Regions from separate parts of the Rossellomorea vietnamensis genome, predicted to be linked through region 1. Evidence: riboswitches for the same ligand, from Rfam matches in the RefSeq annotation. Region 1 holds a riboswitch; each other region holds the start of a gene.
The links. A riboswitch is a leader RNA that binds a small molecule or an ion and turns the genes downstream of it on or off. The one in region 1 is predicted to bind S-adenosylmethionine.
Positions count from the first base shown of each region.

Region 2: linked by a shared signal. The riboswitch ahead of N5C46_RS18135 (homoserine dehydrogenase) and the one ahead of N5C46_RS06100 (2,3-diketo-5-methylthiopentyl-1-phosphate enolase) in region 1 are both predicted to bind S-adenosylmethionine.
Region 3: linked by a shared signal. The riboswitch ahead of N5C46_RS18510 (methionine ABC transporter ATP-binding protein) and the one ahead of N5C46_RS06100 (2,3-diketo-5-methylthiopentyl-1-phosphate enolase) in region 1 are both predicted to bind S-adenosylmethionine.
Region 4: linked by a shared signal. The riboswitch ahead of N5C46_RS15535 (sugar ABC transporter substrate-binding protein) and the one ahead of N5C46_RS06100 (2,3-diketo-5-methylthiopentyl-1-phosphate enolase) in region 1 are both predicted to bind S-adenosylmethionine.

Region 1 covers NZ_CP104558.1:1,177,279-1,184,567, reverse strand. Annotated here, with positions in the region: gene N5C46_RS06110 (carbon-nitrogen family hydrolase) at 1-660, opposite strand, end outside; gene N5C46_RS06105 (pyridoxal phosphate-dependent aminotransferase) at 782-1,966, shown strand; SAM riboswitch class I at 2,015-2,117, shown strand; gene N5C46_RS06100 (2,3-diketo-5-methylthiopentyl-1-phosphate enolase) at 2,217-3,425, shown strand; gene N5C46_RS06095 (2-hydroxy-3-keto-5-methylthiopentenyl-1-phosphate phosphatase) at 3,425-4,084, shown strand; gene N5C46_RS06090 (methylthioribulose 1-phosphate dehydratase) at 4,081-4,728, shown strand; gene N5C46_RS06085 (1,2-dihydroxy-3-keto-5-methylthiopentene dioxygenase) at 4,725-5,237, shown strand; gene N5C46_RS06080 (aspartyl-phosphate phosphatase Spo0E family protein) at 5,442-5,687, shown strand; gene N5C46_RS06075 (MarR family winged helix-turn-helix transcriptional regulator) at 5,921-6,379, shown strand; gene N5C46_RS06070 (M3 family oligoendopeptidase) at 6,525-7,289, shown strand, end outside.
Region 2 covers NZ_CP104558.1:3,559,660-3,566,948, forward strand. Annotated here, with positions in the region: gene N5C46_RS18130 (DUF2254 domain-containing protein) at 1-963, opposite strand, end outside; SAM riboswitch class I at 1,216-1,326, shown strand; gene N5C46_RS18135 (homoserine dehydrogenase) at 1,454-2,701, shown strand; gene N5C46_RS18140 (aspartate kinase) at 2,751-3,947, shown strand; gene N5C46_RS18145 (L,D-transpeptidase family protein) at 3,982-4,476, opposite strand; gene N5C46_RS18150 (spore coat protein) at 4,598-5,233, opposite strand; gene N5C46_RS18155 (LysE family translocator) at 5,370-5,999, shown strand; gene N5C46_RS18160 (YqcI/YcgG family protein) at 6,073-6,810, shown strand; gene N5C46_RS18165 (amino acid permease) at 6,815-7,289, opposite strand, start outside.
Region 3 covers NZ_CP104558.1:3,629,140-3,636,428, forward strand. Annotated here, with positions in the region: gene N5C46_RS18505 (SCP2 sterol-binding domain-containing protein) at 62-412, shown strand; SAM riboswitch class I at 525-631, shown strand; gene N5C46_RS18510 (methionine ABC transporter ATP-binding protein) at 783-1,805, shown strand; gene N5C46_RS18515 (methionine ABC transporter permease) at 1,802-2,470, shown strand; gene N5C46_RS18520 (MetQ/NlpA family ABC transporter substrate-binding protein) at 2,486-3,310, shown strand; gene N5C46_RS18525 (carboxymuconolactone decarboxylase family protein) at 3,443-3,808, shown strand; gene N5C46_RS18530 (YuzK family famiily protein) at 4,146-4,292, shown strand; gene sufC (Fe-S cluster assembly ATPase SufC) at 4,765-5,550, shown strand; gene sufD (Fe-S cluster assembly protein SufD) at 5,568-6,878, shown strand; gene N5C46_RS18545 (cysteine desulfurase) at 6,878-7,289, shown strand, end outside.
Region 4 covers NZ_CP104558.1:2,998,349-3,005,637, reverse strand. Annotated here, with positions in the region: gene N5C46_RS15545 (ABC transporter permease) at 1-941, opposite strand, end outside; gene N5C46_RS15540 (sugar ABC transporter ATP-binding protein) at 910-2,445, opposite strand; gene N5C46_RS15535 (sugar ABC transporter substrate-binding protein) at 2,462-3,538, opposite strand; SAM riboswitch class I at 3,635-3,743, opposite strand; gene N5C46_RS15530 (CTP synthase) at 3,911-5,515, opposite strand; gene rpoE (DNA-directed RNA polymerase subunit delta) at 5,977-6,540, opposite strand; gene N5C46_RS15520 (hypothetical protein) at 6,701-6,883, opposite strand; gene icmF (fused isobutyryl-CoA mutase/GTPase IcmF) at 7,192-7,289, opposite strand, start outside.

The sequences.
Region 1 (7,289 bases):
CCCCCACGGATCGATGATAAGGGAGGAGCCGCCAAATTCATTGTCTGGGTCACTCCCCACACGGTTGCATGCAATCACAAAGCATTGATTTTCAATCGCACGTGCCCTTAAGAGGGTCTGCCAGTGATCTATTCTTGCAGCCGGCCATTCAGCCACCACAAAGACAATCTTCGCTCCCATCATCACATGTTTCCTGAACCATTCAGGGAAACGGATATCGTAACAAATGAGTCCTGCCATCATCGTATCATCAAGAGAGAACGACCCGTCTTCCTGTCCAGGAAGTAAATAATGATGTTCATTCATTAGTTTGAATAAGTGAAGCTTTGAATACCGTTTCACCAACGCCCCATTAGCATCCGCCACCAAAAGTGTATTTCTTACCCCGTCATTTGATTTATTGGCAACAGAACCACCAACGATATGAATGGAATATTTTTTTGAAAGGGAAGTCAGGAAGGAGGAAGAGTCTTCGGCTTCTTTATCTGCGATTTCATCTATCCGTGTAAGATCATAACCTGTCGTCCACAGCTCTGGAAGGACGACGGTACCGCATCCCTCTTCCTTTGCTTTTTTGACCCACTGTTCCACTTTCAACTTGTTTTCTTCAGGATTCCCAAACATAATATCCATCTGGGCGAGACCAACCTTTTGAATCATTACCATCACCTCGTTATGTACTTTTTGTCATTTATTCCTTTACATTCTTTATGTTCCGTTATATCATTTGTGACTAGAATTTGAAAGTAATTAATTTTCAAAAAAATGAGTGGGTGAATGGATGAAACACTTTGAAAAAGCAAAACGATTGGAATCATTACCGGAACAATTTTTCGCTTCCCTTGCAGGAACTGTGAATGCGGTTGTGAATGAGGGGCATGATGTCATTAATTTGGGGCAGGGAAATCCGGATCAGCCGACCCCCCCACATATTGTGGAAAAATTAACAGAAGCGGCTCAATCCTCTTCTAATCATAAATATCCTCCGTTTCGCGGTTTATCGAGCTTTAAAGAGGCGATTGCAGCTTTCTATTTGCGGGAATACGGAGTAGAAGTAGATCCCGAAACCGAAGTAGCGGTTCTCTTCGGAGGAAAAGCAGGATTAGTGGAGATTCCTCAATGTTTATTGAACCCCGGGGATGGGGTATTTGTCCCGGATCCCGGTTATCCGGACTATGTATCGGGGGTCGCATTGGCAGAAGCCAGTATGATCAAGATGCCGTTGAAAGAGGAAAATGGGTTTCTCCCGGATTATCGTGTCCATTCCCGTGAAGAATGGGAAAGGGCGAAATTAATGTTCCTTAACTACCCCAATAATCCAACGGGTGCAACCGCAACAATATCCTTTTTCGAGGATACTGTGGAACTTGCGTCAAAGCATGACATTTGTGTGGTGCATGACTTTGCTTATGGGGCGATCGGTTTCGATGGACAGAAGCCTGTGAGCTTTCTTGAGACGGATGGTGCCAAGGATGTCGGGATTGAGATATATACATTATCGAAGACCTATAATATGGCAGGCTGGAGAGTCGGTTTTGCCGTTGGGAATAAAAGTGTCATTGAAGCGATCAATCTCCTCCAGGATCACCTTTACGTAAGCCTGTTCGGAGCGGTTCAAGAAGCAGCCACTACGGCTTTATTGAGTTCCCAGGATTGCGTAACCGAACTGGTTGCCACATATGAAGAACGGAGACATCTCCTGATCTCGGGTCTACAGGGAATTGGGTGGGATGTAAAAGCTCCTCAAGGTTCTTTCTTTGCCTGGCTAAAGGTGCCGGAAGGATTCACATCTGTTGAGTTCTCAACCTATTTACTTGAAAAAGTCAAAGTGGCCGTTGCTCCAGGTGTAGGATTTGGCGAATATGGAGAAGGGTATGTACGGGTCGGTCTTTTAACGACAAATGAACGGATAAAAGAGGCGATTTCCCGTATAGAAAGTTTAGAATTATTTCACAAAAGGGATTGACATATGTTGAAATTGGTGCAATAATCCAACTGAATTAATATAATGAAATTCTTATCAAGAGCAGGCGGAGGGACCAGCCCGATGAAGCCCGGCAACCGACTTATTTAAGCACGGTGCTAATTCTTGCAGCTTTACAGCTGACAGATAAGAAGAGTGCCGAATGTAAACCTCTTCTTATCTGGAAGAGGTTTTTTTGTTTGGATGATATCAAGACACGGAAAAAGTGCTTTTACATAGGGAGGTAATACGGATGGGTGAAGTGATCGCAACATATCGAATTAAGGGAAAGAGTGGTTCCTTCGAGAAAAAGGCAGAAGGGATTGCTTTGGGACTCACGGTCGGATCATGGACGGACCTGCCGCTGCTGGAGCAGGAACAATTGAGAAAATACAAGGGAAGAGTCGTTTCAGTGGAAGAGAAGGAGGAAGGTCCATGGGGTGAGGTGAAGATAGGGTATCCCGGTCATAATTATTCCAATGATATCCCGGCTATCCTTACAACGGTATTCGGCAAGCTTTCTCTCGATGGTGAAGTGAAATTACTGGATCTGGAGTTCTCAGAAGACTTAAAAAAGTCATTTCCCGGTCCGCGTTTTGGGATAGAGGGCATCAGGCAATTAACAGGGGTTCATGGTCGACCGCTGTTAATGAGCATATTCAAAGGGGTGATTGGCAGGGATCTCACTTTCCTTGAAAATCAGTTAAGAGCTCAGGCCCTCGGCGGAGTCAATGTCGTAAAAGATGATGAAATATTATTTGATAATTCCTTGACTCCATTTTTTGAAAGAGTGAGATTAGGAAAAAAAGTGTTGCACGACGTCTTTGAAGAAACGGGTAGTAGAACCTTGTATGCCGTAAATCTGACAGGGAAAACCTCACAGTTACGGGACAAGGCAAGAAAAGCCAGGGAGCTTGGGGCAGACGCTCTTTTATTCAATGTATTTTCATACGGTCTCGATGTTCTGCAGGAATTGAGAGAGGACCCTGCGATTTCATTGCCGATCATGGCTCATCCTGCCTTTGCCGGGGCTGTTGCAGCATCTCCAGTATATGGGGTGAGCTACTCTTTATGGTTGGGTAAATTATTGAGAATGGCCGGAGCTGACTTTTCACTATTTCCATCTCCGTATGGAAGTGTGGCACTAGAGAAGGGCAACGTCCTATCCATAAGCCATGAATTAACGAAGCATGACGACCATTTGAAGAGAACCTTGCCAGTTCCATCAGCAGGCATACACCCGGCACTTGTACCACTTTTGGTAAAAGATTTCGGGACAGATTGTGTCATTAATGCCGGAGGAGGCATTCACGGTCACCCGGACGGTGCAAGTGGGGGAGGAAGGGCATTCCGTCAAGCGATCGATGCTGTTTTAAACGGAAGGTCACTCCAGGAAGCAGCCGAAACCCATGAAGAACTGAAGAAAGCCCTGTCCCTATGGGGAGGGGAGGTAAAGGTGTAATGAGTCATCCAGTGATATTCTGTGATTTCGATGGGACGATCACAGAAACAGATAATATCATTTCTTTGATGAAAGCCTTTGCCCCACCAGAATGGGAGCCTATAAAAGAGGACATTTTAAACCAGTCGGTCTCGATTAAAGAAGGGGTAAGCAAGTTGTTCTCCTTCATTCCTTCTTCACAGAAAGACGAGATGATCCAGTATTTGATGGAAACAGCGGTTATACGTGAAGGGTTCAAGGAATTCGTGGACTATACAAAAGTCAATGAGATTCCCCTGTATATCGTGAGTGGGGGAATAGACTTCTTTGTTCACCCGTTACTGAAAGAATTCGGGCCTTTTAAGGCTGTATATTGTAACGAAGCGATCTTTAATGATTCGACCATAACCATTCATTGGCCGTATCCATGTGACGTGCACTGTGAAAACAAAGGTTGTGGATGCTGTAAGCCTTCCATCCTGAGGGCATTATCCCTGGAAAATCATGAGGTGATTGTAATAGGGGACTCTGTTACAGACATCGAGATGGCGAAGCTTGGCGATACAGTACTCGCAAGGGACTATCTGGCACGTACGTGTGAAGAAAAGGGAATCCCGTACCATCCTTTTGAAACATTTCACGATTGCATAAATGTGATAGAAAAAGGAGTGACAATATGAAGTCGTATCAAGCCGAATGGGAAGAGCTCGCTGATATCAAAAGAGAATTGGCAGACAGGGACTGGTTTATGGGAACCAGTGGGAATCTGGCGATACGTGTGGGATCATCGCCTGTATCATTCCTGGTTACGGCAAGTGGAAAGGATAAGCGAAAGCACACGAAAGAGGACTTCCTCCTTGTGAATGCACAAGGTGAGGCCTTGGAGGAAACCCAACTGCGTCCCTCAGCCGAAACCCTTCTCCACAGTCACATATTCAATGGGAGTTCAGCGGGATGCAGCTTACATGTCCATACTGTTGCCAACAATGTGATCAGTGAACTGTATGGGGATGAAGGTGTCATCACATTCAGAAACCAGGAACTGATTAAAGCCTGGGACAAATGGGATGAACATGACTCCATCTCGATTCCCATCATCCATAATCATGCGCATATTCCAACCTTGGCGGATTCCTTCCTCCCATACATTAAAGAAGATAAAGGGGCCGTACTTATTCGCAATCATGGAATTACCGTTTGGGGACGTACAGGGTTTGAAGCTAAGAAACTATTGGAAGCGTGTGAGTTTCTGTTCCAGTACCACCTTACATTATTATCATTAACAACCACAAAATCTATTTCCAAGGGAGGAGTCAAATTATGACAACGATACACATTCAGGGGAAAAATCAGATCATAGAGCACCAGGAAGAGGTAGTAAATTATTTAAATGACCAAGGGGTTATCTACGAACATTGGAACATGGATAAACTGGACGAATCATTAAGGGACCGATACGCTTTAACCGATGAGGATAAAGAGGCCATTCTCTCCACCTTTAAAGAGGAGATTGAAGATATCTCAGCCCGCAGGGGGTATCAGGCAAGGGATGTGATTTCCCTTTCCGAAAGCACACCAAATCTTGAAGAGCTATTAAAGAATTTCCAACAGGAGCATCATCATACGGATGATGAGGTACGATTTATAGTGAATGGACATGGCGTTTTCGTCATTCAAGGAAAGGACGGGGATTTCTTTGAGGTGCATCTGAATCCGGGTGACTTAATTTCCGTTCCTGAAAACATCCGCCACTATTTTACTTTAAGCGATGATAAGCAGGTGGTAGCCGTCCGCATTTTTGTCACCCAGGAAGGCTGGGTACCAATCTATTAATCATCCATCAGGATAGACAAAGAGTCGCTTCTTTTGTCTATCTTTTTTTTGCACGTTTGGCGAAAAATGTCTAATTCAGCAATAATACTAGTTATTTTGTCTTGTTTTGCGAATCTATTTACTTTTCTGATAATACTTGCGATAATGCTCAAGTAATGATTTTACTATAAAAAGACTAGGAGATAAAAAAGGAGTTTAGTAGAAATGGGTCGTTTATTAAAACAGAAGTGGCTATTATTGAAAATCAACCACAAGCGCTCGGAAATGGTATCAATGGGAGTGAATTTAGGATTATGTGCTGAGGAGACAATCAAATGCAGCCAGCAATTGGATCAGCTGTTGAACGACTATGAAAAGTGCACAAATAATGGTGGATCAGAGCCAGTGCACGAATCATCAAGCGAATTAGGGCAATACATTAAGAGTTTATTGAAACGCACTGCTTCTTGACCACTCACCAGGAATTCCCTCATCATTCAGACATATGAGAGAAAGAATCTCCGTACAATTCCACATTCACATCATACGAACAAAACTAATTTGTCGTTTTTTCAAAGGTAAAGGACGGTTCGCCGATAGCGGGCCGTCCTTTGCTTTTTCCTTCTGCAAAAAGACTCTGACAGTTGACAATGAGCAGATATATTTGTATAATATTTTGAAACTGAGATATATTCTTTAAAGGAATGAATGCCATGACCGAAAAACAAGATACAAAACAGTCGTTGAAACTTTTCATTGTCCTCTCCAGAGCTTTTAAAGCTTTAAATGAAGAGATAAATAAGAACATTCAAGAAAATGGTCTGAACCCGACAGAATTTGCCGTGTTGGAGCTTTTGTATCATAAGGGAGACCAGCCTTTGCAACAAATTGGAGGAAAGATCCTGCTAGCTTCAGGCAGCATCACGTATGTTGTCGATAAGCTTGAAAAAAAGGGATATCTTAAACGTGTTGCCTGTCCCAAGGATCGTCGGGTGACTTACGCCCAGATTACTGAAAATGGCAAAGCGTTGATCGATGATATTTTCCCGAACCATGAGAACCGGATACACGAATTGATGTCTGCGCTGTCTACCGACGAGAAGGAAGAAACCATTCAAATGCTGAAAAAGCTTGGACTATCCATTAAAGATCTGTCCTACTAGGCCACATCAATCTGCCCTGTCTATTATAGACGGGGCTTTTTATTTTTGGGAGATTATATTGAATTTGATCCCTATATCAACAGGAGATTCCGGCTATGAAGTCGAATACCTATAATCGGGATGAATTTAAGAGGAGGCACAAAGTATGAAGTTTGAAGAATATACATATGAAAGACCAAATCTGGAAGAGATTAAGCCGGCATTCGAAAAGGTGCTTCAGAAGTTTAAAGCAGCTTCAAATGTTACGGAACAGATGGAAGCGATCAAGGAAATCAATGAAATCCGACTTACCATCGACACTATGCAGAATATTTGCTATATCAGGCACTCCATCGATACAAATGATAGCTTTTACAAAGAAGAGCAGGAGTATATTGATGACATGATGCCTGAGGTTTCCGGCATGGTGACAGAATATTATCAGGAACTGGTGAATTCCCCCTATCGTAAGGAATTGGAAGATAAGTGGGGAACACAGTTATTTTCTCTGGCAGAGAGTGAAATCAAGACGTTCTCCCCCGAAATTATCACTCTGCTTCAAAAAGAAAATAAGCTGTCTTCCCAATATACGAAACTGATGGCTTCTGCCAAGATCCCGTTTGAAGGCGAAGAGAGAACATTGGCCCAAATGGGTCCCTTTACACAATCCGTGAATCGCGGGACAAGGAAAGAGGCAGCGTTTGCCACCGTTTCTTTCTTTGAAGAAAATCAGGAAGAATTAGATCGTTTATTCGATGAGTTAGTAAAAGTCCGTCATACCATAGCGACTACTTTAGGTTATAAGAACTTTGTTGAGTTAGGGTATTATCGCATGACGAGAACGGATTATACACCTGATATGGTAAAAACGTTCCGTGATCAGGTGAAGGAGCATATCGTCCCTCTATCCACCGAGCTGAAAGAAAGACAG
Region 2 (7,289 bases), 2.1 Mb from region 1:
TGCGGTTTTGGGATCGTCATTTCCCAGTGATTTTATCGCCACTTCCGCAAGTTTGTGGATCCCCATCTGCAGATCCTGGATTTCGGTCTCTTTATGCCCCATCTCAATGAATGAAAGGAATGAACCAGTGGAGATATGGTCAGTTTCCGGCCCCCACAGGCTCATCAGTTCATTCCCGGCGAGAACGAAATCTCCCACTTTGTAATGAAGCTTGAGGACAATGTTCTCTTCTTGTGCACGTTGGATCATCCCCTGAAAATCGACCAATTGTATATATCCCGACCCTCTGGACGTCACGTGAACGATATTCCTTTTCTCTTTCTCCATGATGTCCCCACTATCCGCGGTACGGTGAGTTTCTAAGTCTTTCTTCAGAGTCTGGTTGATCATCACTTCGGAAACCTGCTTCATATTGTACGTAATATTATGGACCTGCATCCACGTCGACGCATGGTTAATGAAAAAGATGAACGTTAGGGCTGAGAGGAACGCCAGTCCGATCGTCATGAGCGGGGCAGCAACAAACATTTCCTTCTTTGAACTTCCGATAAAAAGGAAAAGGAGGAGTACGTACACGAAACTTCCGTTGAAAATGCCGAGGGCGTGCTGTGTTTGTTTATCCGAAATGAAATCCAACAGCATCCTTGGTGAAAACTGGCCGCTGAACATCGTCAGCACGACGAGCAAGGAGTTAAGTGTAAAAGCGCTGAGTGTCAGAATGCCTCCTATGAGCGTGCTCACCAGGATACGGGTGACGGATGCATCCATACTTAACAAATCAGACGTGTACTGTGACACTTCCAGAGAGAGATCTAAATAAAGGGTAACGGCAACCATGAGCAAGGACAGGCATATGTAAATAAAAGGCATATACCAAATGGTGAGCCTGATTTCATGCCTGCGCTGCCGCTTTGACATGAGAAAATATTTTCTGATGGATAATGGAAGCATTTTTTTCAACATGATCGAAACGGTTCCTTTCTAGTAAATGGATATGGGTTAGTTTTCCCTCTCAAACACGGTTAAAACTTCCTTTATTCAAAAAGATTAGTAGAAAAGTGAATAATCTGGACTAAACCGATCGGAAATAAACCATCCTCATTTATTAGAAAGAATTTTTAAAAAATAACAAAAACTCTATTGACGAAGGGGTGAATCCCCTATATAATCCAATTCATACTCAAATATCAAGTGAAAACATAACGTTATCTATATCTCTTATCAAGAGCGGCGGAGGGATAGGCCCGATGAAGCCCGGCAACCTGCAGGATCAATCTGTAAAGGTGCCAATTCCTACAGATTCCATGTGGATCTGGAAGATAAGGGGAGGAGCATGATCAATTAGCCCTCTTCTTACAAGAAGAGGGCTTTTCTGCATACCCTCTTTCTTTCCACCACACCTTCAGACAGGAATCGTACGTGCAGGTCAAAACGGAAAAAAGGAGGCTGAATGATGTCAGCGATAAATGTGGCGCTTCTGGGCTTTGGAACCGTTGGTCAAGGGGTCTGTGAAGCCATTGATACTCATCAGGAGAGATTAAAAGAAGTACTCGGTAAAGAGGTGAAAATAAGAGCAATCCTCATCAAGGATCCCTCTAAGCAAAGGGAAATCGATCCATCCATCAGGATTACGACCGATTTTAAAGACATTCTCGATATACCTGACCTTCATGTAATCTTTGAAGCGATCGTAGGAGAAGAACCGACTTATACGTATGTGACACAAGCCATCGAGAAGGGGATTCACGTCATAACGGCCAATAAAGCCATGTTCGCAAAATACGGCCCAGAGCTTCTGAAGAAAGCTTCACATAATGGGGTGTCCCTTGGTTTCGAAGCGACCACGGCGGGAGGGATACCGGTCATCGGCACCATCCGTCAGCTCCTGAAGGTAAACGAAATCAAAAGCATTCAAGGAATATTGAATGGAACGTCCAACTTCATTTTATCCCAGATGAGGAAAAAGGGGCTTTCCTTTGAAACTGCCCTCAAGCAGGCGCAAGAGAAGGGATATGCCGAAGCGGATCCGACGAACGACATAGAAGGATATGATGCCTTTTATAAGCTTCTGATCTTAAGTCAGACCGCCTTTGGCAGGCAGCCGGACTGGAAGGATATCAGGCAGAAAGGGATCACCCACTTGACGGCTGAATGGCTGCAGGCAGCCGAGTCCTTCCGTTTGCGCTTCAAGCATGTTGGATCACTGGAACGTGACGGATTCAATCGCATCAAAGGGGGAGTGGAACCGATCCTTGTCCACGACACTCATCCCTTTTACGGGGTGGAGGATGTGGAAAACGCGATTTCACTGAAAGGGAGTCTGGTGGGGAGGGTCACACTGCTGGGTCCCGGAGCTGGTAAATATCCGACGGGAAGTGCCATGGTGGAGGATTTTCTCTCCCTGATAGAGGGGAAATACACCGTTTCTCCCGAAAAGACGGTGACGAGCGAAGATATTCAAGAAGAAAGCATGGGGCAATGGGTCTTGCGGTTCAAGGAAAAAGAGGAGTATCAAAGCTGGATCACACCGTTCACCTTAAAGGACCGCATTCAGCTTGGAGATGACCTTTACGTCTTTGTCGAAGGAAGACAAGAAGAACTGGACTATCTTCTTCAATCCCATGAACACATACAGGCTGTATCGATTCTAGACGAAATTCCTCTTGAAAACGAAGTGAAGGAAGGATTGGCTGTTTCATGACGCCATCATTGAAAGCAGAAAATAGATCTGATGGAAAGTAGGAGATCACTTGGGTATCATTGTTCAGAAATTTGGTGGAACCTCTGTAGGTTCTACGGATCGTATGAAGAGGGTGGCCGGTCAAATCGTGAAGGAAAAGGAAAAAGGGAATGACGTCGTGGTGGTCGTATCGGCGATGGCCAATACGACGGACACCCTTGTGAAACTGGCAGGGGAACTTTCTGATTACCCCGGTAAAAGAGAGATGGATATGCTCCTCTCTACAGGGGAGCAGGTCACGATTTCCCTGCTAACGATGGCCCTTCAGCACAGAGGGATGAAGGCCGTGTCCCTGACAGGTCGGCAGGCGGGGATCCGGACCGATGACGTGTTCGGAAATGCAAAGATCACTTCCATTGATACGGGAAGGATTAAAGAAGAGTTATCCGCCGGGCGAATCGTTGTGGTGGCCGGATTTCAAGGGGTCACCGAAGAGGGGGAGCTCACCACTTTAGGCAGGGGTGGATCGGATACGTCGGCTGCTGCCCTGGCTTCAGCCCTGAAAGCGGATCGATGCGACATTTATACGGATGTGGACGGGGTGTATACCTCCGATCCGAGGGTAGTCCCCCGGGCTGCAAAAATCGATGGCCTATCCTATACTGACATGCTCCGGTTTGCCATGATGGGGGCCAATGTCCTCCATCCAAGAGCGATTAAACACGCCAAAGAACACGGAGTCCCTATGATCGTCCGTTCCAGTTTAAAAGAGGGGCGGGGAACCGTCATCAGCGGGAAAGTCCAAAGAAATGATAGCATCGTGGGGGTAGCCCTCCAGGAAGAAGTCTCCGTCCTTACGATCCATGGCTGTGATGGAGGGGAATCCTTGATTCTTTATGATCTTGATTCACACCACATCGAAACAGAAAGAATCAGACACCGACAAGGGCTGGTCCTGATCATTAAAGATCAGGATATTCACCTTGTGAAAAAAATCGTCAGGAAATATAACCAGGCTTACTCCCATTTTGACATGAGGGAAGATGTATCAAAGGTGTGTGTGATTGGAAGCATCCAGTCTTCTGGGGAAGTAAAAGAAAAGGTTACGAATGTCTTCCATGATTACCATATCGGCAAGGTGTCCGTATGGGAATCGTCAGTGGGCCTGAGCGCCATTGTCGATCGCACGGACGTTGAAAAGGCCGCAAGAATCCTTCATATGCATTTCGGATTGGATTATATCGAATCCAAAAGGGCGATTTTATAAAGAAAAGAAGTGTATGGTCCATACACTTCTTTCTTTATGGGGTGATGGATACAGGAGTCCCAATTGGTACGATGCCCGAGAGCTCTTCCACGTCTTTGTTATTCATCCGGATGCATCCTTTGGATACTGCATTGCCTATGGAGGCGGGGTTATTCGTCCCGTGGATCCCATAGCTTTCTTTGGATAAACTCATCCACATCGTGCCAAAGGGTCCCCCGGGGTTCGGTGCTTTATTGATGATGATGAATTCGCCGATGGGCGTTTCGAAAAGAACCCTTCCGACTGCAATGGGGTATTCTTTCACTTGAACCCCATCTTTGAATAATCGGAGAGTCCGATTGTTGACAGACACTTGGATGCTATACGGATTCCCAGTGGTATCGGGGATTCCCGGGATGGTGATCGTCTGTCCCGGGTATAGTTGATCCGGATTGATGCCGGGATTGGCGTTCAGGATGTCAGGCAGGGGAGTCCTGAAATCCCTTGATATCTGATTAAGAGTTTCTCCAGTCTTGACGGTGTGGATCATTGATATCAGACCTCCTCATTTCACCTTATCATTCCATTCTATGTGTCAGGGGGAAAGTGGTTCAATGAGCTTGCGTCAAATAAAGCCTGCATCCATGAAGATGCAGGCTTTAAAGGATAGATCATTGAGGCAGGTTTTGCTGCGGGACAGTCGTATAGCTCTGCAGCATGAGGGTCATATCCTGCCCATTCAATTGAGGAACTTGATAATACCCGTGCTTATTTTGATAAAGGAAAATTTCATAACTCATTTCAATGAAATTCGGTACACTGTCTGCAACCACCCGGCGCAGCACGGGGTTCGTCATCTCGAGAGCCGTCATGGCAAGGAGTGTGGCCAGGGATTTCGTCTGGCCCAGCATATAAGCGGACAAGCCTTTATCGGAAAGCTCCTGGACGGATTGATTCGGCTTTTTAGGTGCACCGGCTTTGATACCGTAGGTGGTCGTATGGTTTTGGGTCATTTTGTATTGTTGTGTCGGGACGATCGGGTCCTGTCCCGTCGAGAAACTTCCTACAATGGTATTGTACATAGTCGTCACGAAGTCGGTCTGGCGCTTGACGATATCTTTCAATTCCGGATCCTGGATGTGTTGATCATACATTTGATATTGGTCCAGCATGCTGATGATCCCTGCGATGACTTCATGGGCATCAAATAGCTCATGACCCCCATGGTCCTGTTGGGTGTTCATCATGTTCGGTGGCATTTGAGCGCCGGGTTGCGGCATCCCATTGGATTGACCTTGGTTATTCATACTTATTCCTCCTCTATTGGCTTCGATGATTAGAATAACCCTTCGAAATAAAATTATGTATGATTCTTCGTTGGCCTACTACTTCCCGGCCTGTCCGAATACAATAGGGAGAAGTCAATATGAAGGTGGTACGGATATGAGTATATTTATTAGCTATATCGTTTTAGGGTTATCCCTTTCTGCACCTATGGGACCGATCAATGCCGCCCAATTGGACAAGGGGATCCGCTTCGGTTTCTTTCACGCCTGGCTTGTTGGAGTCGGGGGGATGGTGGCGGACGGGATCTTTATGCTCGTGATTTATTTTGGACTGGCTCAATTCATTGATACACCATTCATAAAATTATGTTTATGGATCTTTGGCTTTTTTATTTTGACCTATACGGGGATTGAAAGCATACAGAAGTCGGGAACCCTCACCTCCTCTTCACCTCAATTGCAGAATGAGTCGAAAGGGAAATCGTTTCGTACGGGTTTCTTTATGGCGATTTCGAATCCGTTAAGCATTTTGTTCTGGCTTGGGATTTATGGATCGATCCTTGCACAGACGTCCAGATCGTATGAATCCTCCCAGCTTTTCTTGTATAGTTTAGGAATATTTCTGGGCATCACCCTGTGGGATGTGACGATGGCTTTTGTCGCGACGGGGGCAAGGAAACTGGTGAGCCCCCTCATCCTGAGGATCATTTCCGTCGTATCGGGGATTGTCCTGATGGGATTTGGCATTTATTTCGGCGTAGAGGCCTGTCGCATATTGTTTGGTTAGACAGATTAGACAGACACCCAATGGGCGCCCTCCTAATAGGATAGATGAGTAATCGTTAGGAGGGATCGGCTTCATGTTATATACAAAAAGCTGGATCGATCAACATATGGAAGAACTCACTCCCTGGCAGCAATCTGCTTATCTCCACTTCTCGGAACTGATGTGTGATGAAGAGCACCCGTATCCGTGTGTACCAGGTAAACAAGGCTTTCAAACAGATACTTTGCGCTTCGGTTTTGCTGAAGATCCGAGAAAGGGTGAGGCAACGGATAAGCTGGTCTCGTTATTAAAACAATACGGTGGCATCTCAAGGGCTACAGGGAAATACGCCTCTCTTGTCGTGTTTTTTCAATCAAAAGAGATCGAGGGTTCCGTTGAATACTATCAACAGATTTTCTGGGACTTGTTGAATCGGGTACACAGGCTCGATGCCACACCTTGGCCGGATGATATCGGAAAGGATCCCCATGATCACACGTGGGAGTTTTGCTTTGACGGAGAACCCTATTTTTCCTTCTGCGCGACTCCTGCCCACCTCGTCCGAAAGAGCCGGCATTTTCCCTATTTTCTACTTGCTTTTCAGCCCCGGTGGGTATTTGACGAAATCAATTCGTCAACGGCATTCGGTCAGAAATTAAAGAAGGTCATACGAAAGCGGCTCGTTGAATTCGATGGTGTCGATCCTCATCCCAGCCTGAAATGGTACGGACAGGAAGACAACTATGAATGGAAGCAATATTATCTCAGCGACGATGATTCTTCCATGAGTAAATGTCCCTTTTCCCATATGCATAAGAAGATCAAGAGTTAAGGCATCAGGCTTTAACTCTTTTTTCTTTTATGAATGCAGCCACTGCAATCAAGATGATGAATCCAAGACTGACAAAAAAACCGACGCGGCTCACTTCATCAAGAAGAGTGCCGCTGATGGCAAAAAGGATGAGAAGCAGGGCAATGATGGAACGGGTCAGATCCCAGGCAGTCCGGCTCATAAGTTTGTGAAAGGAAGCCAGGATGAAAAGCCACGTATAAAGAAGCATCAGTCCTGCAGCCGTAGTGATATATTCAAAGAGTTTATCCGGAAGCAGCATGGCGACGACAATGGATAGAGCCACGACGAGAGTAGTCAGACCGAAAGCGGGCAGCGGGACTTCCATTTTTCCCTTTTTGGCGAAGATACGGGGGGCATCGCCTTCTTCGGCCAGAGCCACGAGCATCGTGGTGACAGCGTATAAAGAAGCGACCATGGTAGAAAATCCGGCAATGATCAACACGGCATTGAATAGGTGG
Region 3 (7,289 bases), 2.1 Mb from region 1:
AAGGGAAAAATACCTAAAAGTGGAATTGATACTATATAGAAGTTTCACTGGGAGGGTATTCATGCGAATATATTTAGAGGAATTAGTAGATCAGTGTCATTCAAGGTATCACTTACGACTCTTGTTTCCGGACAGCCCATTTGTTCTTCAATTTCAATGTGAAAAGGAGCGTTATGCGATCTCCGTTTCAAACAGAGGTTGTGCTGTATTGCGTGATGGTAGCAGGCAATCGCATTTTGATATTAAGGGAAAAGAGAAGGACATGCTATCCCTACTAACAGGAGAAGAGCGATTGTCTCAACTGATTGAAAACGGCATCCTGGAAGTCAAGGGGGGATACCGCCAGCTGTTATTTGTAGAATCTATCCTCTGGCTGACAAGGTCCAGGGTCAAGGAACCCGTCCAAGTATGAAAAACGTGAGAAAAAAGAATTGACACATTTCTATTTTCGATGATAGAATCTCTCTTGTAGCAAATTTTCAGAGTCTTTAACAATTCAAAAAATTAAATAAATCGATACTTTACTCTTATTTAGAGAGGTGGAGGGACGTGCCCTATGAAGCCCGGCAACCGTCAATGAAAATTGAAATGGTGCCAATTCACTCAAAGCATTTGCTTTGAAAGATGAGAGAAAGGATAGTCCTATATATGATTATGCCTTTCTGCTTATCGCAGGAAGGCATTTTTTATTGTATACGAAAAGGCTGTGGGGATTGCCCGGTATGTGCAACTGTAATTCTTATTAAAAAGGTCGTTTTACTCAGAAAGAAGGTGGAGACAGCATGATTAGCATTTCAGATGTAAAAAAAATCTATCAATCAAAATCTGGCCCGATTTCAGCCGTTGATGGCGTCAACATCGACATTGGCCAAGGGGAAATTTTTGGAGTAATTGGCTATAGTGGGGCAGGGAAAAGTACGTTGATCCGAATGCTCAATGGACTTGAAGTTCCCACAAATGGAACCGTGAACGTAAATGGACAGATTGTTTCCAAAGTGAAAGGGAAAGATCTTCGGCAGGCGAGGCAATCGATAGGGATGATCTTTCAGCATTTCAATCTCCTTTGGTCGCGTACGGTACTTGAAAATATCCAGTTTCCATTAGAAATAGCCGGAGTTTCTAAGAAGGAGAGACTGCGAAGGGCCAATGAATTATTGGAGCTGGTGGGATTGGATGGAAGAGGAGACGCCTATCCATCCCAGTTGAGCGGTGGACAGAAACAGAGGGTCGGGATTGCAAGATCCCTTGCAAATAATCCCGACGTCCTTCTCTGTGACGAAGCCACCTCTGCTTTAGATCCGCAAACAACCGATTCCATCCTTGATTTATTGGTGGATATTAATAAACGTTTAGGTCTGACCATCGTCCTGATCACCCATGAAATGCATGTGATCAAAAAGATCTGCCATCGTGTGGCGGTCATGGAACAAGGGAAGGTGGTAGAACTTGGGGATGTTCTTGAGGTGTTCAGAAATCCTAAAGAGCAGGTGACGAAACGATTTGTGAGAGAAGTATCTCAAGTGGAAGAAACAGGGGAAACGATCGATCACCTATTGGCTCAGTATCCGAAAGGAAAAGTACTGAAATTCACCTTCGTTGGTGAATCGACTGAGCAACCGCTCATTACCAGCTTGATCCGACGATTCGACCTGGATGTCAATATCCTTCAAGGACAGATTTCCCAAACGCAAAAAGGGGCTTATGGTACGCTGTTCGTCCATCTTGATGGAAACGAAGAGACGGTTCAGGCAGCCGTTTCCTTCGCTGAGGAACAGATGGTCAAAGTGGAGGTGATCGGAGGATGATAGAAAATATATTTCCGAATGTGGACTGGGAGAAGATGTGGGAAGCGACTGTTGAAACCCTTTATATGACGGGGATGTCAGTCCTGATTACCTTCGTGGTAGGACTGATTCTTGGGATCCTTTTATTTCTTACATCCAAGGAAAATTTATGGGAAAACAAGCTTACATATACGGTGACCAGTGCAGTGGTCAATGTATTCCGCTCGATTCCGTTCATTATCCTGATTGTATTACTGATTCCATTTACAAAATTTTTATTGGATACCATCCGCGGGGCGAACGCGGCTCTTCCGGCCCTGATTATCGGAGCAGCACCGTTTTACGCACGCATGGTGGAAATTGCATTAAGAGAAGTGAACAAAGGCGTCATTGAAGCAGCGAAAGCGATGGGGGCGAAGACTAGCACGATCATATGGAAAGTGCTTATTCCCGAATCTCTTCCGGCTTTGGTTTCAGGTATCACGGTAACAGCCATCGCCCTGATGGGGTATACGGCAATGGCTGGTGTCATCGGTGCCGGGGGATTAGGAAACCTCGCTTACCTGGATGGTTTTCAACGGAGCAGGGAGGATGTAACCCTTGCTGCGACCATCATGATTTTACTCGTTGTATTTGCCATTCAAATCATTGGTGACTACTTCACAAATAAATTAGACAAACGATAAGAGGAGAGAAAACAGATGAAAAAATGGTTAGCAGGAATAGTAGTAGCAACAAGTATCTTTGGATTGGCAGCATGCGGGAGTGATTCCGGCTCCGGAAGCAGTGACGGGAAGGAATTAGTGGTAGGAGCGTCAAACGTTCCCCATGCGGAAATCCTTGAAAAAGTGAAACCGATTTTGGAAGATAAGGGGATCGACCTGCAAATTGAAACATATCAAGACTATATCCTTCCGAATAAAGACCTGGATAATGGTGATCTGGATGCGAACTATTTCCAAACCGTACCTTACATGGACTTGCAGATGAAAGAGAACGAATATGATTTCGTCAATGCAGGCGGAATTCATATCGAGCCAATCGGTGTGTATTCCAAAAAGTATAAATCTCTTGAGGACCTTCCTGAAGGTGCCACGATCTTGATGAGTAATTCCGTATCCGATCATGGCCGCATCCTTACATTATTAGAGAAAAAAGGTCTGATCACGTTAAAGGACGGCGTGGAAAATACACAGGCACAGCTTGAGGACATCAAAGAAAATCCAAAAAAACTGAAATTCGATTATGAGTACGAAGCAGCTCTCCTTCCGCAAATGTATGAAAATGAAGAAGGGGACGCAGTGGTGATCAACTCCAACTATGCCATAGATGCAGGCTTGAAACCCCTGGAGGACTCCATCGCCATCGAAGACAGCAACTCCCCATATGTGAACGTAATTGCTGTAAATAAAGGTGACGAAAACAAAGAAGAAGTAAAAGAACTGGTGAAAGCCCTGCGCTCAAAAGAAATCCAGGACTTCATCAATGAAGAATGGGATGGAGCCGTTGTACCCGTAACGGAATAACAATAGGAAAGCCGGTGCCTTTGTACCGGCTTACTTTCATCAAGTGGTATTCGGTAACTTTTTAACATATTCAATTCCAAATTGGCTCATACTATTTTCGATGAATCTATTTTCGAAATGGAGTTGGATGAAATGCAGATGGAACCTAGAAACACAACCGAAGCAGCCCTTCATGATTATAAAATGGGACTTGGAATCTTCACTGAGAAAATGCCTGAGCTTGCCGAGCAATATAATACGTTTACAGAGCACTGCTTCAGAGAGGGAGTCCTTTCCAAAAAGGAAAAACAGTTGATTGCACTTGGGATCAGCCTTTATTCCCAGGATGAATATTGTATCATCTACCATACAAAAGGATGTCTGGATCAAGGATGTTCTGAAGAAGAGATCCTCGAAGCCATCGGGGTGACAGCGGCATTCGGCGGAGGAGCGGTCATGAGTCAGGCTGTGACATTAGTACAGCAGTCGATTCAGGATTTGAATCAACTAAAGCAATGAGTGCTAAGAGAGGGAGAGATCCTTCTCTTTTTTTATGGGTACTTTTACAAATACCATTAAAATGCATACCTCTAACGGTAATAAATATACATGCGAGTTAATAAATTTCCACCGGGACAGTATTATTTGGCAGTATAGTGGCGGAATTTTGTGAAAACTTAAGGGTAGCCCCCGGGAATCAGGCTGACGGATAAATTTTAGAAAAAATGATGAAATACCGGTTTTGTCTTGTGAACGAGGGGGTAGTATAGTTGTAAAGTAATTAAAAACCCGAAAGGAATGATTCATTATCGACTCTCTTGAGAGTATCTCGTACACAAGTGAAATGGAGAAGGCAATGCATGGAGCCCATGGAATAGGTTATGAGGTGTACAAACGAAAGCATGAAGTCAGAATGCAAGTAGAGAAGAAAAGAGAGCAGGATTACAAAGAAAGCCGCCGAATGATTGCTGCACTTGATCGCAGGGTGCACGCTAATATATAATAAGGAAGAAAAAAGCAAACCAGTGTAGACGATGCACTGGTTTTTTGTTTTTAAAAATAAAATTTGTGGTCATTATAGGAAGCTCAAGCTTTGAAAATTGATTGGAGCGGAAGGTGCTCGACTCCGACGGGAATAGCGGGAAAGTTGAGACCCCACAGGGCAAAGCCCGAGGAGGCTCAACTCACGCCCCGCGGAAAGCGAGCACCTGCAGCGGAAATCAAACCACTCGCTATAAGAAAAGCAAAAGTTCTCACATAGTCCGCCTAAGAAAACACCTCTTAGACCGCCTACATTTTCCCACCCGTTTTGGCCAACAATAGAAAGGGATTCTATCGTTCGGTTAACATGAACTGACAACTTGAAAAAGTTGATAATAGCTTTTATTTGTTATAAGATTGTAATGAGAATAAATTGAGAATGATTAAAGAATTATATTCTTAAATTCATTATAAAGTCACGGAGGTAAATATACATGGCAGGTTCTACTTTAACAATCAAAGATCTTCATGTTGAGATTGAAGGAAAGGAAATCCTGAAAGGGGTTAACCTTGAAATTAAAGGTGGAGAAATCCACGCAGTAATGGGACCAAACGGTACAGGTAAATCAACTTTATCTTCTGCTATCATGGGTCACCCAAAGTATGAAGTGACAAAAGGAAGCATCACGTTCGACGGTGAAGATGTCCTTGAAATGGAAGTGGATGAGCGCGCACGCGTAGGTCTATTCCTTGCAATGCAGTACCCAAGTGAAATCAGCGGTGTAACGAACGCAGACTTCTTACGTTCAGCGATCAACAGCCGTCGTGAAGAGGGCGAAGAAATTTCACTTATGAAGTTCATCCGCAAAATGGATTCTGAAATGGAATACCTTGAGATGGACCCGGATATGGCTCAACGTTACCTGAACGAAGGATTCTCAGGCGGAGAGAAGAAACGTAATGAAATCCTTCAACTAATGATGATCCAACCTAAGATCGCCATCCTTGACGAGATTGATTCAGGTCTGGATATCGATGCGCTTAAAGTGGTTTCCAAAGGAATCAACAAAATGCGTGGGGAAGATTTCGGCTGCCTGATCATCACTCACTATCAGCGCCTTCTTAACTACATCACTCCTGATCACGTCCACGTTATGATGCAGGGACGCATTGTGAAATCAGGCGGCGAAGAATTAGCACAGCGCCTTGAAGCAGAAGGATATGACTGGATTAAAGAAGAGCTGGGAATCAAAGACGAAACTGTCGGCCAAGAAGCGTAAGTGTTAGGGGGATGAAAATGACTGTAGAAACGAAACTACCAGTAGATCAAGACTATGTCAGCTCCTACTCAAAACAACTTGGAGAGCCGGAATGGTTAACAGCCCTTCGTACAGATGCCTTTGATAAAGTAAAGGATCTTAGCCTTCCAGTTGCAGATAAAACGAAGATCACAAACTGGAACTTCACTCAATTCCAGAAGCATACAGTGGAAAGTGACGCGTTTTCATCATTGAGCGAGCTGCCTGAAGAAGCGAAAGCACTAGTTGATTTAGATAACAAAGATCAAAGTCTTTATATTCAACGGAATAATACACCTGCTTTTCTTTCACTATCGAACGAATTAAAAGATAACGGTGTTATTTTTACGGATATTTTTACGGCTGTGAAAGAACACAGTGAGCTTGTACAGAAGTACTTCATGACTGAAGGCGTCAAAACGGATGAGCATAAGCTTACAGCCCTCCATGCTGCATTGATGAATGGAGGAGCATTCCTTTACATTCCGAAGAACGTGGAGCTGTCACAACCGATTCAAGCGGTTTACGTTCACGACAATGCTGAAGTTGCGATGTTCAACCATGTATTGGTTGTCGCTGAAGATAACAGCTCTGTCACATATGTGGAGAACTATATCTCTACTGCAGACGTTGAAGATGGAGTTTATAACATTGTCACAGAAGTATTGGCAAACAATAACGCTAAAGTGGCATACGGTGCAGTGGATAATCTTTCAAGCGGAATCACGACTTACGTAAACCGTCGTGGAGTAGCTGCAAGGGATGCACGCATCGAGTGGGCTTTAGGATTAATGAACGACGGTGACACTGTTTCTGAAAACGTGACGAACCTTATGGGCGATGGCTCTTATGGCGATACGAAAACCGTAGTCGTCGGTCGCGGCAAACAGAAGCAAAACTTCACGACGAAGGTTGTTCACTACGGAAAGAATTCTGAAGGATACATCCTTAAGCATGGCGTTATGAAGGACGAATCATCTTCTATCTTCAACGGCATCGGTAAGATTGAACATGGTGCTTCAAAGTCAAATGCAGAGCAGGAATCACGCGTATTGATGCTTAGCGAAAAAGCACGTGGGGATGCGAACCCGATCCTTCTGATTGATGAAGATGACGTAACGGCAGGACACGCGGCTTCAGTAGGGCGAGTGGATCCACTTCAACTTTACTATCTAATGAGCCGAGGGATTCCTCAGCATGAAGCTGAACGTCTTGTGATTCACGGCTTCCTTGCTCCTGTGGTAAAGCAATTACCGATCGAAGGAGTCAAGAAACAACTGGTTGAGGTAATTGAAAGGAAAGTAAACTAATGGATGTAAAAGAGATTCGTAAACAATTTCCGATTCTCGACCAGGAAGTAAATGGCCATCCACTCGTTTATCTTGATAGTGCCGCAACGTCTCAGAAGCCGGTTTCCGTTATAGAAGCAGTAAACGATTATTATCGTGGATATAACTCGAATGTTCACCGGGGTGTCCACACCCTTGGGACTAGAGCGACAGATGGCTATGAAGGGGCCCGTGAAAAGGTCCGGAATTTCATCAACGCTTCCTCTACCCAGGAGGTCATTTTCACCCGTGGGACGACGACCGCGATCAATACCGTCGCAGCCAGCTACGGCCGGGCCAATTTAGCTGAGGGTGATGAAATTGTGATCACTCATATGGAACATCACAGTAATATCATTCCTTGGCAGCAGCTGGCGAAAGAAACGGGAGCAA
Region 4 (7,289 bases), 1.8 Mb from region 1:
AATACCAGTACACTCCCTTTGATGATTTCAAATGCATAGTATGGAAGGTTCATCATGGTCAATCCATTCAGCAGGACCCCGATCAGGGCTGCCCCGAAGAAGGTTCCGAGTATGTTGGGCTTTCCGGCACCGAGGACGGAAAAGCCGACAAATACGGCTGCGACGGCTTCCATCAGCAGCGGGGCACCGGCGTCCATCTGGCCGGATCCGACCCGGGCCGTGAACAGGATTCCGCCGATCGATGCGAATATGCCTGACAAAACATAGGCAATCAGCTTCACCCGCTTCACGCGGACCCCGGATAAGCGTGAGGCTTCTTCATTTCCTCCCGTCATATACAGGATGCGGCCCCACGTGGTGAAGTGCATGATCACATACACAATCGCGACCAGTACGAGCATGATCCATACCGGTACCGGCAGGCCAAGCCATTTTCCCTGACCGATCCACAGGAACGTGTCGGAGAATTCCCCTGGCGCCGTGCCTCCTGTGGTCATGGGCATGTGATTGTAAATCGAATAACCTTCTGTATATGTACGGTGAACACCTGAAATGATGTACATGGCCCCCAATGTTGCGAGGAGGTCGGGAATACCGAATTTCACGATCAGTAAGGAGTTGAACAACCCCACCCCGGCCCCTACCAGTAATGGAGCGAGAAGGACGATCCACAGCGGGGCTTCATACCAGACCATCAACGATGCCGTCACGACCGTGGATAAGGAAACCGTCGATCCGACAGACAAATCGAAGCCGTCGACAATGAGGGTGAATGTCACCCCGACGGCTACCAGCGTGACGATGGAAATCGACCGCAGGATATCTGACAGATTTCCATATGTACAGAAGAAGGGATTGTAGAAACTGAAAAAGAGAAGGATCACCGCCATCAGCACGATGGCACCGTATTTAAATAGTAAGTCGAGTATCTTGCCTTTCATGCACATCCGTCCCTCCTGAAGCATAAAACAATATGGTTTCCTGCGTCGCTTCTTCTTTTGTTAGTTCTTTGACGATCCGGCCATCATACATGACGAGAATCCGGTCCGAGATCGTCAGGATTTCTTGTAACTCACAGGAAAAGTAGAGAATCCCCCTCCTTTTTTCTGCGAGGGATTGAATGAGGGAGAAGATTTCCTTTTTCGTTCCCACATCCACCCCTTTGGTCGGTTCATCAAATAAGAAGACCGAAGCCTCATCCGTCAGCCACTTCCCGATGGACACCTTCTGCTGATTCCCCCCACTTAAAAAGTTCGCCTGAACGTCCTCGTGGGCAGTCTTGATTCCAAGGGAGCGGATTTTTTCCTGAGCAAGCTTTCGTTCCTTCTTCTTATTGATCCATAACCCGTTGGATACTTTCTTCAAGGAAGGAAAGCTGAGATTGTGCTGAACCGATTCATGAATGAACAGCCCCTCTTTCCGCCTCTCTTCGGGAACGAGTGCCAATCCATTTTGAACCGCTTCCTTGGGAGAGTGAATCTTGAGCTTTCTCCCTTTGAGGAAGAACTCTCCTCCTTCAAGGTGTGAGGTTCCGAATAAAGCTTTGGCTAGCTCCGTTTTTCCAGCGCCGACAAGACCCACTACCCCGACTATTTCTCCTTCCTTGACCGATAAGTGAATATCTTTCACTTTTCTACCGTCGTCCAGCCCCTTTACCTCATACAGTGTTTCACCTGCCACAAGGGAGCCCTTCTGGAAATCTGTCTGGAATGCCCCACCCAGCATGGCCTCTATGATTTCATGTGAGCTCGTTTGATGTGTTTCATACGTTCCGACTGTCTCACCGTCTCTCATCACTGTGATGCGGTCGGAAATCTGAAACACTTCAGGCAGCCGGTGGGAGATGAAGATGATCCCCACTCCCTCTTCTTTTAAATCGTCTATCACCTGGAATAACCTTTCTGTTTCTGAAGAACTAAGTGGTGCCGTCGGTTCATCCAGGATCAGGACTTTTGCTTTGTGGAGAAGGCTACGGGCAATGAGGACCAACTGCTTTTCAGCCAGACTTAACGAAGCGGCGGGCTGATGCAGGGGGATCGATTCAGCCCCGATTTTACTCATTGCCGCCTCTGCTTCTTTTTTCAGCTTTTTTTGAGTGATGAAGAGGGAACCTTTTTGAGAGAATTGATCCAGGCAAATATTTTCCGCCACCGAGAGTTCGGGAACGATGGCGGTATCCACTTCCTGGTAGACACAGTGAATACCGTGTTCCTTGGCTTCCTTCGGAGATTCATAGACTCTTTTTTCAGAGAGAAGAATGATGTCTCCGCTGTCCCCGACATAGGCTCCTGATAAAATTTTCATCAGGGTGCTTTTCCCTGCCCCGTTCGCTCCCAGCAGGGCATGAACTTCTCCCTCCCGCACATCGAATCTAGCATTTTTCAAGGCTTTCACTCCCGAAAAGCTCTTGTTGATACCCGACATAGTCAATAGTGGAGACGCCATCGCTCCCAACTCCTTTCTAGTTTGTGAACGAAGATTCGAGCTCTTTCAGCTCATCTGTATACCCCTGCTCACTCGCTCCCCATCCTTCAATATGCTCGTTCAATTGATCCGTTGTAATCGATTCTTTCGGTAAAGCAGTTTTTTCAATGAACACGGGATCCAATTTCACCTTTTCAGGCGTTTTTTTTCCGTTCAGCTTTTGATAAAGGAAGCGGACCTGGACCCTGCCGATATCTTTCGGATCTACAGCTGCCGATGCCACCCATGGGCTGCCGTCTTTTTGAATGATCTGAAGATCCTCGTCACTCATGTCGATTCCGTATACTTTGATTTCATCTCTCCCCGCCGCTTCGATTGCCCGGACGGCACCTTTCGCAAATTCATCCCACGCTGCCCAGACAGCATCGATGTCCCCTTTGTTTGGATATTGTTTCAAGATGGCCTCCATCTGAGCCTGTGTATCCAGCGCTGTATTCTGACTCGCCGCTCCAAATGCCGCGACCTCTTTGATATCTGGATTTTCCTTTAAAAATTCTTCGTATGCCGCCTGACGTCTTTCCATGGGCGCAAAGCCTGCGACCCAAATCTTTACGATTTCACCCTTGCCGCCAAGCTCAGCTGAAAGCTTCGTCAAGGTTTGTTCAGCCATTTGTTTGTCCCCCTGCTCGAGGACCGTCACTCCTTTTGATGCCACATCCGCATCGAATACAACAACCGGAATATTTTGTTCTTTCGCCTTTTCCACCCCTGATTGCAGTGCTTCTTTCGTTCCATGGTCGATCAGAATGCCATCAAATTTCTGGTTGATCGCCGCGTCCAGGTTAGAGGACATTTTGGCCAGGTCCCCTTCCGAAGTGAACACTTGAACCTTCCCCCCGAACTTTTCCACCTGTTCCTTGACCCCTTCTATGTATTGAGCGGAAAATGTCCCGAGATTGATTTGCATAATAAGGGCGATTTTTTTATTGGCTAACGGATGATCGGAAGTCGCTTCCCCACCGTCTGCTTCCGCCTCCTGTGATACCTTTGGCTGACAAGCCGCCAAACTGAAAAGTAGTGCGATTAATACGAGTAATGATGCCGTTTTTTTCATCTTTCTTTTCTCCTCCCGAGGGTGTTCCCCTCTATTTTTTTCAATAAAAAAACCTCTTTTCCCAAGAGAAAAGAGGTTTATGTATAAATAAACGTGCTCTTATCACTCAGGAAATGCTTCCTGCAGGTCTTAGCACCTTTCCGTCGTAAAACGGTAGGTTGCCGGGCGTCATCGGGCCAGTCCCTCTGCCAACTCTTTATAAGAGAATATGAAATTGGTTGTGTTCGCTTTTGCTATAATCGCTATATTAACGATATGTGGAAATATTGTCAATATTCTTTTTTAAAAAAATTCTGTGGCGGGTCTCCGGAAATGATCACCCAACAATATAAAAAAGCCCTCCCAAACCGGGAGGGCTCTATCATTCAAATCTTATTTCTCACCATACGCAAGGGACGCTTCCACAAAGTCTCTGAATAGAGGCTGCGGGCGTGTCGGGCGTGATGTGAATTCCGGGTGGAATTGAGATGCGACGAACCATGGGTGGTCGCTCAGCTCGATGATTTCCACAAGACGGCCATCCGGGCTTGTGCCTGAGAAGATGAAGCCGGCTTTTTCCATTTGCTCTCGGTAGTGATTGTTGAATTCGAAACGGTGACGGTGACGTTCGTATACGACTTCCCCGTCGTAGGCTGCATAGGCTTTTGAACCTTTTGTCAGCTTACATGGGTATAGTCCGAGACGAAGGGTCCCGCCAAGGTCTTCGATATCCTTTTGTTCCGGTAAAAGGTCGATGACCGGATATGGCGTTTCAGGATTCAGCTCAGCCGAGTGTGCTCCTTCAAGTCCAAGGACATTACGCGCATATTCAACAGATGCCAGCTGCATACCAAGGCAGATTCCAAGGAAAGGAATCTTGTTTTCACGGGCATATTGCGTCGCAGCGATCTTTCCTTCGACACCGCGGTCACCGAAGCCGCCTGGTACAAGGATTCCATCCACGTCAGCAAGCTTCTCTGCCACATTTTCGTTGTCGACAAGCTCAGAGTTCAACCATCTCACTTCAATGTCGCTGTCGAAATGATATCCTGCATGACGAAGGGCTTCGACTACAGAAATATAAGCATCCTGTAATTCAACATACTTCCCGACAAGGGCGATCCTTGTTTTGCGGGAAAGGTTTTTCACCCGGTCAACCAGCTCATTCCACTCGGTCATGTCTGCTTCATGGCAGTTCAACTTCAAGTGCTGACACGTGATTTCATCGAGCTTCTGATCCTGAAGGGCAAGTGGTACTGAGTAAAGCGTATCTGCATCCATCGCTTCGATTACGGCATGTTTATCGATATCACAGAATAACGCGATCTTGTCTTTCATATCCTGGGTCATCGGCATTTCGGTACGTACGACGATGACATTTGGCTGGATCCCGAGACTGCGAAGCTCTTTTACACTGTGCTGGGTCGGTTTCGTCTTCATTTCGCCCGCCGCTTTGATATAAGGAATCAGCGTACAGTGAATGTACATCACGTTGTCACGGCCGACATCACTCTTGATCTGGCGGATCGCTTCAAGGAATGGAAGGGATTCGATATCCCCGACCGTTCCACCGATTTCCGTGATCACGACATCGGAATTCGTTTCGCGGCCGGCACGGTACACGCGCTCTTTGATTTCATTTGTGATATGCGGGATGACTTGCACAGTCCCGCCAAGATAATCCCCGCGGCGCTCTTTTTTCAGAACAGTAGAATAGATTTTACCCGTTGTCACAGAGCTGTATTTCGTCAGGTTGATGTCAACGAAACGCTCGTAGTGGCCAAGGTCCAGATCCGTCTCAGCACCATCATCGGTTACGAATACTTCACCGTGCTGATAAGGACTCATCGTTCCCGGATCCACGTTGATGTATGGATCGAACTTCTGGATCGTGACGCTCACTCCACGGTTTTTCAATAGTCTTCCAAGGGACGCTGCTGTGATCCCTTTCCCTAGTGACGACACTACGCCGCCTGTTACAAAAATATACTTAGTCATGTATATGTCCCCCTTCAAAGTAAGTTTGGTTCAAAAAAAGTAGAGGGTGTCTATTGTAGGTATGTCATGAATTTATCTTGTTCAAAGAAGGACAAGTCCATTCTCTTAAAATAAATTCACCTGCATACTCAAGCTTTAAGACAGCCTCTTATGATCAAGATACATAAAAATGGAAGGGGTCTTGAAAGAATCGATCCTCCACTTATGAAAGGTTGGCAACAACCCGTTCATGTCAATGCATTCTTCTTATAAAAACAAAAAACGCCCCGCTTACAATCTTGTAAGGGGAGCGTGATATACGTGATCTGTCCCTTTTTAGGGAGCCCAAATAAAATACTACCTTCCTAAGAGGTAGAAGTCAAGCATAGAATAAGGGATAGAATTTTCACTCATTTCACGCAAATCAAAAGGCCCCCAAAAGGCCCAAAAGCCTGGCGGGAGCCATACTGATTCGGGAGAGATTATTTCTCTTCCTCTTCTTCCAATTCATCTTCTTCGTCTTCATCTTCATCGTCGACATCGTCGAATTCATCGATCTCGAGCTCTTCCTCGTCGTCATCAAGATCCAGATCCTCGTCTGCATCATCCACATCGACATCGTCGTCGTCATCCGTAAGATCATCATCATCGTCCGCATCATCAAGATCATCATAATCCAGATCTTCATCATCCAGATCATCGAAATCATCCAGATCCAGATCTTCGTCTTTCTTCTTCGCCTTTTTCTTTTTGCTGGATTTCATCGTTGGAACGGTCTCTTCCTCGATTTGATCAACCGGGTACCATTCTCTTAATCCCCAACGGTTATCCCCCATGGCGATGTAACGTCCGTCGATATTCAAGTCCGTGTAGAATTGAAGTAAACGGCTCTTAACCTCTTTATCAGAGATTTCAAGCAAACCTTTGATTTCGCTAACGATCTCTTCAAATGCCATCGCTTGCTTTTTCTCTACTAAAATTTCATGTGCCAATTCAATGAATGATGTTTGACGCAATTCTTCTTTGGATAATTGCTTAAGACTCACTTTACGCACTTCCTTTCTCTATTTCACACTCTACTAAGTAGAGTAAAAAAGGGCAAAAATTCTCCATTATCAATTTTAACCATATTCAACATTATAAACAATATAAATCACTTTATGCCAGACATATCTCGTATTTCCCGCATTTTTTTCGCATTTGATTTCAGGAAGGCCTGCCATTTCCTAACTTCTCTTCTTTCTGACCGTTTTTGATCACCCGGAACGCTTCATAAAATAGATAAAAAGAGAGCAGGAAAAAAGGGATGGCACCGAGTTGAAATTGATATAAAAGGATGGCGGCGTATATGGTGATGATGAATAGTATGCAGCGTAAAATGGTCTTCACAGTCTCACATCCAAACGTATGTATCGTACTTCCCCGTTCACTTGTCTGATAATTCTTATTATATAGGATATCTTACCCTATAAGTATTAAGTTCATGTTAAAAGTTGGTTGATTTCGTATAAAGGATAGACGGTTTGGCGGGTTTTTAAACTTGTTGTGGTTTCTTTTTAATTTTTTATGAGAGAAACGCGACCCAAAAAGCTTAATGCCACCATCATTCATACTATGCATACTGACCATCAAATATAAGCCATTTGTAAAAAAGAGACCACTGCATTTGTACAGTAGTCTCATTTTCCTTTTCGTTGTTACATGTTGCGTCGGTATTGGCCGCCTACTTCGTAGAGGGCGCGTGTGATTTGGCCGAGGCTTGCGACTTTCACGGTTTCCATGAGTTGTTCGAAGA